4 regions of the Rhizobium sp. WYCCWR 11146 genome follow, and region 4 is predicted to be linked to each of the others. Evidence: riboswitches for the same ligand, from Rfam matches in the RefSeq annotation. Region 4 holds a riboswitch; each other region holds the start of a gene.

The links. Region 4 has a riboswitch for cobalamin ahead of HX899_RS20610 (ABC transporter substrate-binding protein). Riboswitches for the same ligand answer to the same signal wherever they lie in the genome.
Region 1: another riboswitch for cobalamin. It lies ahead of bluB (5,6-dimethylbenzimidazole synthase); the one in region 4 lies ahead of HX899_RS20610 (ABC transporter substrate-binding protein).
Region 2: another riboswitch for cobalamin. It lies ahead of cobU (bifunctional adenosylcobinamide kinase/adenosylcobinamide-phosphate guanylyltransferase); the one in region 4 lies ahead of HX899_RS20610 (ABC transporter substrate-binding protein).
Region 3: another riboswitch for cobalamin. It lies ahead of fdhA (formaldehyde dehydrogenase, glutathione-independent); the one in region 4 lies ahead of HX899_RS20610 (ABC transporter substrate-binding protein).

What each region holds. Positions count from the first base shown of each region.
Region 1 is NZ_JACCEY010000024.1:568,845-573,231, forward strand. Features, by position in the region: gene HX899_RS22565 (HAMP domain-containing methyl-accepting chemotaxis protein) at 1-620, opposite strand, end outside; gene HX899_RS22570 (MFS transporter) at 888-2,291, opposite strand; cobalamin riboswitch at 2,780-2,968, shown strand; gene bluB (5,6-dimethylbenzimidazole synthase) at 3,010-3,696, shown strand; gene HX899_RS22580 (SDR family NAD(P)-dependent oxidoreductase) at 3,845-4,387, shown strand, end outside.
Region 2 is NZ_JACCEY010000024.1:409,266-413,652, reverse strand. Features, by position in the region: gene cobN (cobaltochelatase subunit CobN) at 1-22, opposite strand, end outside; gene cobW (cobalamin biosynthesis protein CobW) at 27-1,076, opposite strand; gene cobU (bifunctional adenosylcobinamide kinase/adenosylcobinamide-phosphate guanylyltransferase) at 1,081-1,590, opposite strand; cobalamin riboswitch at 1,967-2,364, opposite strand; gene HX899_RS21785 (chloride channel protein) at 2,625-4,387, shown strand, end outside.
Region 3 is NZ_JACCEY010000007.1:258,783-263,169, reverse strand. Features, by position in the region: gene HX899_RS04280 (LysR substrate-binding domain-containing protein) at 1-424, opposite strand, end outside; gene HX899_RS35545 (DMT family transporter) at 537-1,442, shown strand; cobalamin riboswitch at 1,604-1,804, shown strand; gene fdhA (formaldehyde dehydrogenase, glutathione-independent) at 2,024-3,214, shown strand; gene HX899_RS04265 (transporter substrate-binding domain-containing protein) at 3,294-4,097, opposite strand; gene HX899_RS04260 (bifunctional diguanylate cyclase/phosphodiesterase) at 4,203-4,387, shown strand, end outside.
Region 4 is NZ_JACCEY010000024.1:164,087-168,473, reverse strand. Features, by position in the region: gene HX899_RS20620 (ABC transporter ATP-binding protein) at 1-401, opposite strand, end outside; gene HX899_RS20615 (iron ABC transporter permease) at 398-1,438, opposite strand; gene HX899_RS20610 (ABC transporter substrate-binding protein) at 1,435-2,451, opposite strand; cobalamin riboswitch at 2,628-2,884, opposite strand; gene HX899_RS20605 (TetR/AcrR family transcriptional regulator) at 3,097-3,663, shown strand; gene HX899_RS20600 (hypothetical protein) at 3,660-4,208, shown strand; gene HX899_RS20595 (tetratricopeptide repeat protein) at 4,299-4,387, shown strand, end outside.

The sequences.
Region 1 (4,387 bases), 400 kb from region 4:
ACCCTGATGGGCCGGCCGACTAGGCTGCGCATGGCGAGAAGGAAGGCAACGACGGCCATGGCGGTGATCGCGGACTGCGTGAGCAGCGAAATGAGAACTTTCTTCCTGACTTCGGAAGCGATTTTTTCGACGGACCAGTTCGTGACGATGTAACCGGTGGCCTTGCCCGACTTATCCAGCGGGAGCGGCGCGATGATCGTCACCACGCCGGCAGATATTCTACCGTCATCGATGGTCGTCTTTTCCGGTTTCGCGCCGAGGCTCTTCACCAGATCGGCTGGTGCCGGCAAACCACTGACGCCATCGCGCGCCCAGGTATCGACGGCGGCAGGTTCGGCGTTGAATGCGGCAAACTGCACAAGATCGAGCGAGGGGTCGTCGCGGTAGAGCGAATAAGCCTCGCGAACGGCGTTCGCCTTCCCCCATTTCACGCCGCCCGCGGCCAGAGAGGCAAACTGCTCCGCATCCTTGGACCAATTCGCCTTGGCGCCATCGATCAATGCCCGGGTTTCGTACATCCACGTATAGGTGGCGAAAGCGGAAATGCCGCAGAGGTTGACGGCAACGATAATCGCCGCCAGCTTGGCTGTCAGAGGCATCGTTTTCAAAAATTGGAACATTCCGCGGCGGCCTAGAATTGCGGCTCAGTCGGATATGTTCCCGACCGGCGTCTCAATACGGGCATCCGCGCTGACGGTCACATCACGAGCCCTCATGCCCATGTCCGGATTGCAACCCAAAACGCGCAAACGCAGTGTGTATTTGATATGTGAATAAATCATAAAGTGGAATGAGATGCTGGAACACACGCGTGTAGCTTTCGCCGGCGCCGAACCTTGCGAATCGGAGGAGGAGTGCTTCCTTCGCGCCAAGCAGATCTGTCTCGATCAGCTGTTTTCCGCCACGGCCTCTTCGGGCTCGGCGTGCCGGCGCTTGCGGCCGCGCGCCGTCAGTTCCGCGCCGGCATCATGCGGCAGGCGCAGGAAGGTGATGCAGGCCAGTGCCGAAATCGCCGAGACGCTGAAGAAGGCGATATGGAAATCAGAGACCAGCAGCCTGCCGTCGTGAAAGCTGCTCGAAATTTCGAGAATGCCGCCGGCGATCGCCACACCCATCGCCATGGAGATACGCTGGGCAACGGCATTGATCGCGGTTGCCTGGCTGCTGTCGGCGTCATCGACATCGCCAAAGGCCATGGCGTTGACGCCCGAGAAAGCCATGGAGCGGAACAGGCCGCCGATCAGCAGGCAGGCCATGATCAGGAACAGCGGCGTTTCGGCGGTGAAAAGGCCGTTGATGCCGAGGAAGATCGCCGCCAGCAAAGTGGTGATTGATATGACGGTGCGGAAGCCGAAGGCATTGAAGGTGCGCGAGGCGGCGAATTTCGAGCCCATGGAGCCGAGCGCGCTGACGAAGGTGACCGAGCCCGATTGCAGCGGCGTCAGGCCGAAGCCGAGCTGCAGCATCAATGGCATCAGGAACGGCAGGGCGCCGAGCCCCATGCGGAAATTCGAAGCGCCGAGGATCGCCGCCCGGAACATCGGGTAACGGAACATCTTCGGATCGAGAAGCGGATAGGGCACGCGGCGGGCATGCAGGAGGTAGAGGAGGCCGGCAAGAATGCCGATCGCAACCGTGACGTAACCGTAGATGACGGGCACGGCCGGCAGGCTGATGACCGACACGCCGAAGACGAAGCCGGAGAAGCCGATGCCGCAAAGGAAGAATCCGGGGAAGTCCATCGGCCGCGGACTGCGTGGCTCCACCGCCGGCAGGAAACGGGTGACGAGGATGATGCCGAGCACGCCGATCGGGACGTTGATCCAGAAGATCCAATGCCAGGTGAGATAGGTGGTGAGGAAACCGCCGATCGGCGGCCCCATGATCGGGCCAATCAAAGCGGGAATGGTAAGCCAGGCCATGGCATCGACGAGTTCGTGGCGGGGCGTTCCCCGGACCAGCAGCAGGCGGCTGACCGGCGTCATCATCGAGCCGCCGGCGCCCTGGATCAGGCGCGAGACGACGAAGGCCGTGATCGAGTTGGAAAAGGCGCAGGCGATCGAGCCGATCATGAAAACAAAGATCGCCATGCGGAAGATGTTGCGCGCACCGAACCGATCGGACATCCAGCCGCTGATCGGGATGAAGATCGCCAGCGCCACGAGATAGCTGGTGACGGCGAGCTTCAGCGCGATCGGCGAGGTGCCGATATCGGCGGCGATTGCCGGCAGGCTGGTGGCGATCACGGTCGAATCCATCTGTTCCATGAACAGGGCGACCGCAAGGATCATGGGTGTGAGGCGGGGCACGGGCAACCGGGATGCTGCGATGGACAGTCACAGTCCATACGCCTTCGGTGGTGATAAGGCCATAGAAACTGTCGGTGAAGGGGCTTGCCTAGCCGCTTCAAACCGACGCGGGTGGGTGACGAAACGGGATCGTACGTCTTGTTTCCTTTTGTCCTCCCAAGGGTTTGAGGTAGGAACTGAGGCTGCGGCTTGCGCTCTCTTCTCCCCAGCGGGGAGAAGGTGGCCCGAAGGGTCGGATGAGGGGGCTGCACGGCTCCCCTTCATCATTGCCCTTCGCTTACGCTCAGCGCATTCGCGGCTTTGCCGCTCACCCCCCCTCAACCGCCTGCCGGCACCTCTCCCCGCTGGGGAGAAGAGATTCGTGGCACCGCAGCGCTCCCTTTTGCCGGCGGAAGAGAGGGACAGGCGGCACCGCGCGGCCTCCGGCTTGACTGCGACATCGGCCCAGCTTGCCGCTGCCGCGCTTTCCTGAAATAGATGCGCCGTCAGGTGCCCGCCGATAAGGCGGGAGAATCGGGAATCCGGTGCAAGACCGGAACGTGCCCAACGCTGTAAGGCCGACGCTTGCCGCTTCATCATGCCACTGGCCTTTTGCCGGGAAGGCTGCGGCAGACGGATGACGCCGAGTCAGAAGACCGGCCTGGCAAGATAGACCGATCCGCGCGGACAGCGGGGCGGTCGCGTTGTTGGGGATTTGACGATGCGACCCTTTGATGAGGATGCCCTTTCGGCGGCGTCCGGTTTTTCCTTGGCCGAACGCGAGGCCGTCTATCACGCGATCATGACGCGGCGCGACGTTCGCAGCCAGTTCCTGCCCGATCCCTTGCCTGATGATGTTGTGCAGCGGCTGCTGACGGCCGCTCACCACGCACCATCCGTCGGCTTCATGCAGCCGTGGAATTTCATTCTGGTGAAAAGTGCCGCTGTCCGGACGCGCATCCAGGACGCGTTTGCGAGGGCCAACGAGGAGGCGGCGCTGATGTTCGAAGGCGAGCGGCGGCAGGCCTACCGATCGCTCAAGCTCGAAGGCATCGTCGAGGCGCCGCTCGGCATATGCGTGACCTGCGATCCTACCCGCAGCGGCAGCGTGGTGCTGGGGCGCACCCACAATCCGAAGATGGATTCATACTCGACCGTCTGCGCCATCCAGAATCTCTGGCTTGCGGCACGGGCGGAAGGGGTCGGCATCGGCTGGGTCAGCATTTTTCGTGAAGGCGACCTGAAAACCATTCTCGGCATACCCGAGCATATCGAAGTGGTCGCCTGGCTCTGTGCCGGTTTCGTCGACCGGCTCTATGAGGAGCCGGAACTCTCCGTCAAAGGCTGGCGGCAGCGGCTACCGCTCGAGGAACTCGTCTTTCATGATGGATGGGGACTGAACACCTAGAGCGCATCGCGTTCTTTCGATGCCAATATCGCCGACGCCGTGCGAGGCCGAGATATCTTTATTCCTGACCTTCATATCGATACGCTGAAGGCGAATCCCGGAATTGGATATTCGGCTATCGGCGGCTCAATCGGAGGATAACGGCCCAATGAACATGATCGACTTGAAGGAGCGCATCATCGTGATCACAGGCGGTGCGCGCGGCATCGGCTACGCTATCGCAGAGCGCGTCATCCAGTCTGGTGGCAAGGTGGCCATCTGGGACCTGAACGAAAACATGGCCAAGGACAGCGCTTCCGCTCTCGGATCTGGCACGGTCGCTTTCGGCGTCAACGTCGCAGATCCCGTATCAGTGAAAAACGCGGCGGCGACGACCGAGGAGATTTTTGGCCGTATCGACGGCCTCGTTAATTCCGCCGGGATTACCGGTCCGGTAAAGCCCACGATCGAATACGATGTCAGTGAGTGGACAGACGTCGTCGATGTCTGCCTCACGGGAACCTTCAATTGTTGCCGGCACGTCGTTCCGGTCATGTTAAAGCGCGACTATGGGCGGATTGTGAACATCTCCTCGGTTGCGGGCAAGGAAGGAAATCCGAACATCGCTGCCTACAGCGCAGCGAAAGCTGGTGTGCTGGGCTTCACCAAGTCGCTTGGCAAGGAACTCGCAAAGACAGGAATCGCCGTGAAC
Region 2 (4,387 bases), 250 kb from region 4:
GCTGGGCCAGAAGCAGATGCATCGGGTTACGCCAGCGCTTCGATCGCCGCCCTCACAGCGCCCTGATCCATCTCGTGCAGGCCGATGACGACAAGGCGCGTGGCGCGCTTTTCGCTTGGCGTCCAGGCGCGGTCGAAATAGTGATCGATGCGGCTGCCGACGGCCTGGAGCTGCAGGCGCATAGGCTTGCCTGACACATCGACGAAACCCTTGAGGCGCAGCACGTCATGGGCGGCAATGATGCTCTTCAGCGCTTCGACGAAGCCGACGGGATCGGCAATCGGTCCGAGCTCGACGACGAAGCTGTCGAATTCGTCATGGTCGTGCGGCGCGCCGTCCTCGTGCTCCAGCTCGTGATGCGACTTGCGATTGGCGACATCGTCCTCTGTGCCGATGCCGAGACCGAGCAGGATACCGGCCGACACTTCGCCGTTCTTCGCTTCGATCATCACGGGCTTGCGCACCGTGCGGGAGGCGACCTCGTCGCGCACCCTGATAAGGCCGGCAGCGTCGATCAGGTCTGTCTTGTTGAGCACGATGAGGTCGGCGCAGGTAAGCTGGTCCTCGAACAGCTCCTCGATCGGGCTTTCGTGATCGAGCGACTCGTCCTCGGCGCGGCGCGCATCGACAGCATCATGGTCATCGGCAAAACGCCCGGCGGCGACGGCGGCGCTATCGACCACCGTGATGACGCCGTCGACAGTCACCTGCGTGCGGATATCAGGCCAGTTGAAGGCGGCGACCAGCGGCTGCGGCAAAGCAAGGCCCGAAGTCTCGATGACGATATGGTCGGGCCTCTGCTCGCGCTCGAGCAGCTTCGTCATCGTCGGAATGAAGTCGTCCGCAACGGTGCAGCAGATGCAGCCATTGGTCAGCTCGATGATATCGTCCTCGGTGCAATTCTCCGCACCGCAGCCCTTCAGCACGTCGCCGTCGACGCCGAGATCGCCGAATTCGTTGATGATCAACGCAATCTTCTTGCCGCCGGCATTGGTGAGCAGGTTGCGGATCATCGTCGTCTTGCCGGCGCCGAGGAAGCCGGTGATGACGGTTGCGGGAATCTTCTGCTGGTTCATAGACTTAACCCTTCATTTTCAGCGGCAGGCCTGCCGCGATGAAATAAACTTCGGCGGCCTTCGCCGCGATCGATTGGTGCAGCCGGCCGGCATGATCGCGAAAATCCCGCGCCATGCGATTGTCGGGCACGATACCGAGACCGACCTCGTTGGAAACGAAAACGAGCCGCGCCTTCGCGGCGGGCAGGAAATCGGCAAGGGCTGCAAATTCCGCCGCCATATTCCGCTCCTCCATCATCAGATTGGTGACCCAGAGCGTCAGGCAATCGACCAGCACGATGCCCCCTTCGCCGTCTATGGCGGCGAGTTTACCGACCAGATCGAGCGGCTCTTCATGCGTTGTCCAGGACGGACCCCGGTCGGCCTTGTGTTGGGTGATGCGCGCCTGCATCTCCTCGTCCCAGGCACGCCCGGTCGCGACATAGTGACGGTCGAGGCCGGTCGCTGTGACGAGGGATTCGGCGAAACGGGATTTGCCGGAGCGTGCGCCGCCGAGGATGAAGGTGGCGGTCATACTCAAACGCCCCTCGGGGAGAGTGCGTAGTCGTGGCTTGCTCCGAATGCACCTTTCTCGGCTACTGAGGGTGTGACGCCCCCCTCTGTCCTGCCGGACATCTCCCCCACAAAGGGGGAGATTGAATCGCCGAGAGCTTTTCTCCAAACAATTGATGTAGGACGACGGTCGTGCTGCTTGCCGATCTCCCTCCTTGTGGGGGAGATGTCCGGCAGGACAGAGGGGGGTACCCAGCATTCGACATAAGCGGCCGAAAACACTCCTCTTGCAGCGCTGCTTGGAGGCGTGGCGTGCGCCGCACCAAGCCGCGCCGAATTCAATCGTTCAGCCAAGACAACCTCCGTGCTGGCAACGGGCATAATACCCAGGTGTGGGCTTCTCGCCCGGCACGCATGGCAGGTCTCCTGGCTCGCGGTTATCGGCCGCGATCGGGGCAGACCGGAAACCGGTCGCCCTGATCGTGCCAGCGGATCATCCTCGCCTTCCCGGCTGCATTAGTGAAAAGGTGGACGATTCGTAGACTTGAGAGGCGTCCGACCCCGGTTGATCACCATGCATATCCAGTGGCTTTTCCGGCATGTCGCCCATCCCGCCCGCCTGCATTATTGCAAGCCGCCGGCCGGAAGGGCCTGATGCCGGATGGAAGACCCTGACCGCTCTACAGTCGCGGGGTCGGCTGTGATGAAGGCGCCCGGCTTGGGTCCGCCCCTTCACATTCCCTTTTCATCCGGAAGGGCGCAACACCGATCCGGAACCATCCGTTATGTCAGGATGGTCAGTCGACCATCCGTTATCGGGATGGTTAGGCAAGCGCAGGGATGAAGTCAACCGGCCTTGGCGGCCACCCGATCGCTGGTTCCGAGATGCGGCTACTCAAACACGACTTACCCCATCTAAAATATCGTCATTTATCAGAGACTTACTTCATCGAAATTTGTTCCAACCGCCGGCTTTTCGCCGCAATTGCATCGCAAGCGGACTGCGCGACCATCTCCGCCCCTTGACCGGGCCTCTCCCCGCCTAGTTGTCTAGCCATGCTTATGAAATTGGATCGGCGCCGTTTCCGCGCGCTGCGTGTTTTCTTCGATCCGGGACGCCTGCGGGCGCTGGCCCGCCGTAGCGAGGTCGGCCTGTCGCTGGCAGGCGCCGTCGTCGGCGTCATCTCAGGTCTCGCCGTCACCGGCATGAGCTACGTCTCCAACGAGCTGCATCAGCTGGTCTTCGGCATCGCCGACAGCGAACGGTTGAGCTCGTCCGAGATCGAGAACAAGCTGCTGCTGCTCACCGCCCCGGTTATCGGCGGCGCTCTGCTCGGCCTGTTGCTTCTAGTGCTGGCGAAACGCCGCAAGAAACCGATGGTCGACCCGATCGAGGCCAATGCGCTGCATGGCGGCCGCCTGTCCTTGACCGACAGCATCATCGTTGCCGTGCAGAACCTGATCTCCAACGGTTTCGGCGCCTCGGTCGGACTGGAGGCCGGCTATACCCAGCTTGCCGCCGGGCTCGCGTCGAAATTCGGCCTGAAGCTGCAGCTTCGCCGCTCGGACCTGCGCACCCTTGTTGGCTGCGGCGCGGCGGGCGCCATCGCCGCCGCCTTCAACGCGCCGCTGACCGGCGCTTTCTATGCTTTCGAGCTGATCATCGGCACCTATACGATCGTCTCGCTGACTCCCGTCGTCGTCTCCGCCCTTGTCTCCACCCTGATCGCAAGGCTGCTTGCGGGTAGCGATTTCACCATCGATATCGGCAGCTTCGGCTCGGTCGTGCCGGCCGATTATATCCCAGCACTTCTGCTCGGCGCTTTCTGCGCCGGTGTGGGCATCCTGATCATGCAGGGCGTCGCCTTTGTCGAGGAGCTGGCGCGCAAGAGTTCGATCGCCCCACCCTTCCGCCCGGCGCTTGGCGGCATCATCGTCGGGCTGCTGGCGATGATCTCGCCTCAGGTGCTCTCGGCCGGCCACGGCGCGCTGCATCTCAACCTTTCCCATGAGGTGGCGATCCCGACGCTGATCGGCCTCTTCCTCTTGAAATCCTTCGCCTCGGCGATCTCGATCGGCTCCGGCTTCAGGGGCGGGCTGTTCTTCGCCTCACTGTTCATGGGCGCCCTGCTCGGCAAACTCTTCGCCTATTGCGGCCCCTATTTCGCCGATGCGACGCTGACGCCCGTCATCTATGCCGTGGTCGGCATGAGTTCGCTTGCCGTCGCCGTCATCGGCGGGCCGCTGACCATGACGTTCCTGGCGCTTGAAATCACCGGCGATTTTCCGATCACGGCGCTGGTACTCGCTGCCGTCATAACCTCCTCGCTCGTCGTGCGCTCGACCTTCGGCTACTCCTTCGCCACATGGCGCTTCCACCTGCGCGGCGAAAGCATCCGCAGCGCCCACGACGTCGGCTGGATCCGCAACCTGACCGTCGACAAGCTGATGCGTGCCGACGTCAAGACGGCAAGGGCGGGCATCTCTCTGGAGGAATTCAAGCAGGCCTTTCCGATCGGCTCGACCCAGCGCGTCATCCTCGTCGAGGAGAGCGACAAATATGCAGGCCTCGTGCTGGTGCCGGAGATCTACGCCAACCCAACCGACGCGCAGGACGAGGGCAAGGCGCTTGCCGATTTTATCCACTACCGCAACGATTTCCTGCAGCCGCAGATGAATGCCAGGCAGGCGGCGGCGATCTTCGACAAGAGCGAAAGCGAAGCGCTCGCCGTCGTCAACAACCTGATCGAACGCAAAGTGATCGGCCAGCTCAGCGAAAGCTATACGCTGCGCCGCTACAGCGAAGAACTCGACCGCCG
Region 3 (4,387 bases), on a different contig from region 4:
CATCCCGCTCGAGGGCGGCGAGGTTGCGGACTGTGTAGTCGCAGGACACGGTGACCTCGACGGCCGGGTGGCGTACAGCGAAAGCCGCAAGGGCTGCCGGCAGCACCGTCTGGCTGTATTCCTCGGGAATTCCGATGCGCACCGGTCCGTCCAGCGGCTTGCTGCGGATCGTCGCGGCGGCCTCGCTCAACAGATCGATGATCCGGCGGGCATAGGGTACGAGTTGCAGGCCCGGGCGCGTGAGCAGCACGCCGCGGGCGCCCCGATCGAACAGGGTTTCGCCGATCGTCTCTTCGAGCCTCTTGATCTGGCTGCTGACGGCCGATTGCGTCCGCCCGATGCGCTGGGCGGCTGCGGAGAAATTCGACGTCTCGGCAACGACCAGGAAAGTTCTGAGCAGGTCGCTCTCAATCGGTTCGTGCATGAGACAGCCATTTAAAAAATCGATGACAGCTATCTCTACTATTCGTTTGTCTGATGTCAATTCTTGACGCACAAATGAGCCGCGTTCGACTTCCTTCTTTGAGAATATCTGCGTGACAATTGAAAATCCGGCCAGACGCCTCGCAGGCAGCGAGCACGAGAAGGGTGTGCTTCTCATCGTTGCCGCGACACTTGCCTGGAGCGCGAGCGGCGTCTATTCGCGACTCCTGACGACCGATGTGTGGACGGCGATCGCCTGGCGATCGTTGTTCGGTGGCCTGTTCCTGCTGATCCCCTGCCTTTTCCTCGAAGGGGGCATTTCACGGCAGCAATGGCGATCCGTCTTCCATCCGTCCGGTCTTGCGATGATCGCATGCCAGACTTTCAGTCAGGTATGCTTCATCGGGGCGCTCTATATGACCACCGTCGCCAATGTGACGATGATCTATGCGACCGCGCCCTTCATCGCGGCCATGCTCGGCTGGGTCATCCTTAGGGAGAGGGTCTCCAGGCGGACGCTGATTGCCGGCGGCATCTCGCTCCTCGGCGTGGCCGTCATCGTCGCCTCGTCGATCGGCGGAGGGACCGGCGTGGGCGATCTGCTGGCGCTCGGCATGACGGCGTCCTTCGCGCTGGTCATCATCATTCCGCGCATCAATCCCGGCGTGCCGAGCCTGCCGCCGACCGTCGTCAGCGCCTTCCTGACGCTGGCCATCTTTGCCCCGTTCGGTTCGGTCGGCTCGCTCGACCTGCACAATTGGATCGTTCTTGCCGCCTTCGGCGCGACCAATTTCTCCCTGGCGCTGGTGCTCTTCCTTGCCGGGGCGAAGCGGATGCCGCCGGCTGAAGCCGCGCTGATCGGCACGATGGAAATCGTACTCACGCCGTTCTGGGTCTGGCTGTTGTTTGCCGAGCAACCGCCCGTCGCTACCTTTTTCGGCGGCGCGATCATCCTCGGCGCCGTGCTCTGGCACACGGCCATCGACGTCAGCCGCAGCCGGCGACCGCATCGCGCCTAAAGCCTTTAGGCGGCGATCAAATCTTCCGGGACGATCCGGAAAACCGCCGTATTCGCGGGATCAATTATTTCCGCTGCGCAGCGCTATTGCGACTTTGCCGACTGTCGTCTTTGAGTTGCGCCCATGTCGTTTTCTTGATCGCTGTTGTCCGTCAGGCATGGTTTGTTAGTGGTGTTCAAGGCGCTATCTCGCAAACTGGCGAAATGGACCATTGGGACGCCGGCCTGACGCCGGCGCTGCCCCGCAGCGGTAGAAGAACTGAAATCCTCAAGGAAATCGCCGGATAGACATCCGGAAAGATATCGTGATGGATCGAAAGGAGATTCTGGAGCCGGAAACCAGCTCTTGCACAGCAAATCGACGGATTGCGGACAGACGGTCACGAGCGGAACCACAGGCGAAAACCGTGGCGTTCATCCTCTTCTCCACCCAATCTGCCGTTTTGAAAATCCGAATATCGCCCGATGCGGCGGTATCCTCGTGTTGTGGACACCGGGCTGCAGAGGAGGCAGGCCGGAGGGAAGGTTGCCATCGACTGCATCGGTTGCAGATCGAGGCATTCAAACAAGTGGGAGGAATCCATGAGCAAAAATAGAGGCGTCGTCTATCTCCGTCCTGGCAAGGTCGAAGTGCGCGACATCGACGATCCGAAGCTGGAAGCGCCCGACGGCCGCCGCATCGAACACGGCGTCATCCTGAAGGTGATATCGACCAATATCTGCGGCTCCGATCAACACATGGTCCGCGGCCGCACGACGGCGATGCCGGGCCTGGTCCTCGGTCATGAAATCACTGGCGAGATCATCGAGAAAGGCATCGACGTCGAGATGCTCGACATCGGCGATATCGTCTCGGTGCCTTTCAATGTCGCCTGCGGCCGTTGCCGCTGCTGCAAGTCTCAGGATACCGGTGTCTGCCTGACGGTCAACCCGGCCCGCGCCGGCGGTGCTTACGGTTATGTCGACATGGGCGGCTGGATCGGCGGACAGGCGCGCTACGTCACTATCCCCTATGCAGATTTCAACCTGTTGAAAATCCCCGATCGGGACAAGGCAATGGCGAAGATCCGCGATCTCACTATGCTCTCCGACATTCTGCCCACCGGCTTCCATGGCGCGGTGCGTGCAGGCGTTGGGGTCGGCTCGACCGTCTATGTCGCCGGCGCCGGCCCGGTCGGCCTTGCCGCTGCGGCTTCGGCTCGCATTCTCGGCGCTGCTGTCGTGATGATCGGTGATTTCAACAAGGACCGTCTGGCGCATGCGGCAAAGGTCGGTTTCGAACCGATCGACCTGTCGAAGAGCGACCGTCTTGGCGACATGATCGCGCAGGTCGTCGGCACCAACGAGGTGGACAGCGCCATTGATGCGGTCGGCTTCGAGGCACGCGGCCACTCGGGCGGGGAACAGCCGGCGATCGTGCTCAATCAGATGATGGAGATTACCCGAGCCGCGGGTTCGATCGGCATTCCCGGCCTCTATGTCACCGAGGATCCGGGCGCCGTCGACAACGCCGCCAAACACGGCAATCTTTCGCTCCGCTTCGGCCTCGGATGGGCCAAGGCACAGTCCTTCCACACCGGCCAGACTCCGGTGATCAAATACAATCGTCAACTCATGCAGGCGATCCTCCACGACCGACTGCCAATTGCCGATATCGTCAACGCCAAGGTCATCCCGCTCGACGATGCCGCCAATGGATATGAGAGCTTCGACCAGGGAGCGGCGACGAAATATGTCCTCGATCCGCACGGAGAGGTCGCGAAAGCCGCATAGCGATACGACCGAAGGACTTGGTAGGGATGGTCGGGCGGAAAACCCGACCATCCCGCATTCTCGAAAGTTGGCCGGCGAACTACTGGATGCTGAACGGGAAATATTTTGCGTTGATCATGTCATAGGTCCCGTCCGCCTTGATGCTCTTCAACGCTTCGTTCAGGCGCGTCAGACGCTCCTTGTCATCCAGGCGCAGCGCGATCCCGGCACCTTCACCGAAATATGTGACGTCGATCAGATCCGGCCCTTTGAACTCGCAGCAGCCCCCTGCCTTGGTGTTGGCAATCCAGTCGTAGATGGCGAGTTTATCCTCGAGGATAATGTCGACGCTCCCATCTGCCAGGCCCTTGTACAATTCCGGCGAAGACCGAAAAACCGTCCTTTTCATTTCTGGATAGAGATGGTTGGCATAGGATTCCTGCGCCGTCGACGATGTCACCCCAAGAATTTTGTCGCTGAGGGCGGCGGGGCTGACATCGCTGATTGACGAATCCTTCCGGGCGATGAACACCGACGGGCTGTTGTAGTATTTTTCAGTGAAGGCAACCTTTTGACGCCGCTCGAGGCTCATCGACATGGATGAGATGATCGCGTCGTATTTGTCGGCAACGAGATCGGGGATGATGTCGTCCCACTTCTCGATGATAAATTGGCATTCGAACTTGCCAACCTCGCAGAGAGCATTGGCAATATCGATGTCGAAGCCCTGAAGCTTGTTATTTGCATCGAGATAGTTGAAGGGCGGAAACGCACCTTCGACGGCAATTCTCATCGGCGTGCGATCTTGCGCAGCCACCTCGAGCGGCGAGGCCGCCAAAAAGATACCGATCCCGCCCGCCATCAGCGCTCCGCGCACTATAGTCTGAATGGATATGCGCAACATCGTCGGGAGCTCCTTAGGGCATAGTCGATCTCGCGCCATAGTGGCTCACAGCTTTTAATTCTACGTGAACGCTTCTTTGTTAGCGTCGACGAATGCGCCCGCGTCGTGGTGTTCAGGGGTCTACGCTTGCACATCGTTCTTCCTTCCAGCTCCAACACGTTTCAGCAATCCTGGATCGCTTCGGGAAGAATTCTGTTTCTTATTGCCGTTAGCGGGCTTGGAGCGATCGGACTTGTCGTGCTTTCGGCGCTCTGGGCAGGAACCGAGAGCGACGCTGCAGCCCTTGATCG
Region 4 (4,387 bases):
TGGCCCGCCCTCTCCTGCATACCCACCCGCGACAGGGCCTCGTCGACGGCGGCGTCGTCTCCGGCACCCCAGGACGACAACAGCCCGCGATGCGGCGTGCGGCCGAGCCGCACCACGTCGCGCACGGTCAATTGCGTATCGGTCGTCGACTGCTGCTCGACGAAGGCGACGCGACGCGCAAGGGCTGCGCGCGGCAGCGAGGAAATGTCGTCGTCACCCAGCCGGATGATGCCGCTGCGAACCCTGCGCAGCCGGCAGATCAATCTGAGAAGGCTCGACTTGCCGGAACCGTTCGGCCCGAGCAGACCGAGCACCTTGCCCTTTTCCACCGTCAGGCTGACGCCGTTGACGATGACGATATTACCGGCGGCAAAGCTCACCTCGTCGATGCTGATGCTCATGCCTTCCCCCGCACACGATAGAGGATGACGGCGAAGGCCGGTGCGCCGAAGAGCGCGGTGACGACCCCGATCGGCAGGATCTGCTGCGGGATGATGATGCGCGAAATAATATCGGCGCCGACCATGTAGATCGCGCCGCCGAGCGCCGTTGCCGGCAGCAGCCGCCTATGCGCCGGCCCGACGAGGAAGCGGGCGGCATGGGGGATGACGAGGCCGACGAAGCCGATCGAACCCACCATGCTGACGACGCTTGCCGTCATCGCCGCCGTCATGGCGAACAGCACGATCTGGACGCGGCGTACGGCAATGCCGAGCGAGGCGGCGGCATCCGTGCCGAAGGCGAAGGCGTCGAGCGCCCGCACATGGGCCATGCAGATGACGAAGCCGGCAAGCGCGATTGGCACCGACAGATAGACATCGGGCCAGCGCACGCCGCTGAGCGAACCCAGCAGCCAGAACAGGATGCCGCGCGCCTGCTCGGCATTCGCCGATGTCGTCACGATGTAGGAGGTTAGTGCATTGAAGAGCTGCGAACCGGCGACGCCGCACAGGATGATGCGCTCACCGGTTCCCCCCGCACCCGTCGCCAGGATGCCGACCAGCAAAAAGGCAATGACCGCACCGATGAAGGCGCCGCTCGACAGGCCGAGAACACCGTAGCCGGAACCGAGGATCATCACGCAGACGGCCCCCGTCGAGGCACCGGCGGAGATGCCGAGCACGTAGGGTTCGGCCAGCGGATTGCGCAGCAGCGCCTGCAGGATCGCGCCCGAAAGCGAGAGCGACGCGCCGGCGCTGGCCGCGACGAGCGCGCGGCTCAGACGATAATCCCAGACGATGCCCTGGTGGATGCGGCTGAGCTCGAAATCCGTTCCGAACAGACGGTTCGAAATCGCCTCCGCCGTCGTCGCAAGCGGGATCGCGATCTCGCCGATCGAAACGGCAAGACTGACCATCAGCCCGAGCAGGAGAAGTGCCGCCGTGGTGAGCGCGGCAAGCGCCCACCATCCCTGTTGCCTGACCGACACTGCCTTCACTGCGCCAGGCCGAAGGACTTGATGCCGTTCGCCAATGTCTCGATACCGTCGATCGTGCGGATCGTCGGGTTCATCGACTGCGCGTCCATCATCACGAAGTGCTTGTTTTTGACCGCGTCCAGCTCCTTGGTCACAGGATCGTTCTCGAGGAAATCGACCTTGACCTTGGGATCGTCAGCGGCGTAACGGCGGCGGTCCATGGTCGCGAGCACGATGACGGCAGGGTTAGCCTGGGCGATGGTTTCCCAACCGACCAGCGGCCATTCCTCTTCCGTGGTGACGACGTTCTTCGCACCGATCGTCTTCAGAATATAGGCGGGCGCGCTGTTCTTGCCGGCGATGAAGGCGTCGCCATTGACCTCCTTGCTGGAGAACCAGAAGACGACGGGCAGGTTCTTGCCCGACGCGCCTGATATCGAGGCGACGGCATCCGACTCGCGCTTCTTCAGCTTGGAAATCAGCGCATCGCCGCGCTCCTTGACGTCGAAGATCTCCGAGAGCTCGGCGATTTCCCGGTAGATCAGGTCCATCGTGAACAGCTCCTTGCGCACGCCGTCGCCGCCATCAGTGTTGACCTTGGCGACGCAATCGGCCGGCGCGAGATAGGTATTGATCCCGAGATCCTTGAATTGCTCCCGCTTGCCGACCGAGCCCTGCGCGCCGACATGCCATTCGAACTCGGCCGTCACCAGGTCGGGCTCCTGCCCGACGACGGATTCGAAGCTCGGGTCGTTGTCGGCAAGCCGCTTTATCTTGCTGTTGGCCTCGGCATATTGCGGCAGGACGGGACCGACCCAGACGGCCGTTCCGGCGATCTTGTCGGCAAGGCCGAGCGAGAAGAGCACTTCGGTCATGCCCTGACCGATCGAAACGACTTTGGATGGCGCCTTTTCGAAGGTCACCTGCTGGCCGCAATTGGTGATGGTCAAGGGATATCGGGTCGCGGCAAGGCTTGGTGCCGCAAAGCCGGCGAGCCCGAAGGCAAATGTCATGGTGGCGAGAATCTGGCGCATGGAAAACCTCGATGAAGGGAAAATCACGGCCGTTCCGCGCATATGCGCGGACCGAAAGCACGCTTAGGCGTGCACTAGCCGCAGGAGGCCCAATCGAGACGGATGCATGCCGGAATTCGGCGAAGGTTCAGCAGGTCAATCATATCTGTTCCTTGTCCGGGCATCCCCGCCCGGTTGATTGGATCGTGATTGACGGCAGGTCTCCTGGCTTGCGGATATCCGTCGTTTCATCCTCCTTCCCGCGATATCTCGCAGTGGCAGGGCCATGAGCCCTTCAGAGATGGCCAGTCGCTGGCCACTCCTGAGATGATCGACAATCCGCTTACAGTTGCGGGGGCAGCCACGGTCTCGGTCCCTACTGGGTCATCCTCACCGTGTTCCCTATTAATCCCCTTGGAGTCATCTTCAGGGAACCGTCGCACCCAGTTACGTCGCCGGCCCGCCCGGCGTCAATAACTATTCCCGCGTGTCATGCCGCCTCACCGACAAATGCGCTTCATGCCGTCTCACCGCGCAAACCGCCGGTTGCCAGAAGACGTTTGACAGCAATGCTGCCATTATGGCATTAATACTGCCATGAATAAAGTGACACCGCCTCGACCCACGGCCCGCGAAGAGTTGGCGACCATCACGCAGGACCGCATCATGGAAGGTCTTGCCGCCCTGTTGCGCGCCGGTAGCGACGAGGTCACCTTCGATCTCGTCGCCCGCCAGTCCGGCGTGCCGCAGCGCACGCTTTATCGCTATTTCGCCAACAAGGAGACACTGCTCGCCGCGTTCTGGCACTGGGTGAATGCGCTGATCGCCGTGCCGGCGCTGCCGGCTTCGCCTGAGCAAGTAGTGGCGCATATTCCCGAGCTCTTTTCTGCCTTCGACCGCGACGAGCCGCTGGTGAGAGCGATGCTGCACAATCCTCATGGTCGCGCGGTGAGGCTCGCCCATGCCGAGGCGCGGCGCGAGAAGTTTTCGATCGCGCTGCGCGATGTCACCGGGACGATTCCCGCAGAAGATGCCCGGCATCTGCTCGCCGCTGTGACAGCGCTCTGCTCTGCTTCGGGATGGGAGAGCATGAAAGATAACTGGAGCCTGTCGGGCGCTGAAGCCGCGAAGGCCGCGCAATGGGCCGTGCAGGCCCTGATCGACGATGCACGCCGGCGTTCCCGCGGGACCGAGGCCCGCCAGCCGGCAACAATGGAAGGAGACGCGCGATGATTCATCACATGTCGTTCGGCGTGCGCGATCCCGGTCGCGTCGCCCGGGTGCTGGCGGAGCTCATGGAGGCGACCGCGCTGCGGGCGCCGACCCCGCCCTTTCCCCATGACGCCTGGCTCGTCGTATCGGGCGATACGCAAGGCTCCTTCCTCGAAATCCTGCCCGCAACCGCGGTCTTCGATCCGGACGCACCGCTCGGCATCCGCCAGCGCCCGGCGACCTTCGAGCCGGTCACCGCCCACGTGCTGGTCAGCGCCGCGGTAGACGCCGCGTCGATCGAGACTGCCGCCGCCCGCGAAGGCTGGTGCGCCGAGCAGGTGGAAACCGGCCTCTTCCGGATCGTCAAGCTCTGGGTCGAGGACAACGTCCTGGTCGAATTCCTGGCAAAGGGTGAAGCCGATCGTTACATCGAAGCCTTCGGCCCCGCGGGCCTTCCCTCCCTCGACGGCAAATTGCGGGACCTCGAGGCAAAGCTTGGCGATGCCCTCGCGCAGAAGCTGCCGCCTGGCGTGCTGGAAAAAGCGCTGGGACATCCGCAGGCGTAGTCGTTGCCGGACCTGCGTCACGACGGATTGCGGAAGGCAGGCCCCGACATAGTTTTGGCGCCACCGATTTCAACGAGGTTTGATGTAGCAATGAGCAATCCGGATAGCACCGATCTCGCCGCCGCCGGGATAGACGCGATTCGCCAAGCAGCCGAGCAAGGCGATGCGCAAGCACAATT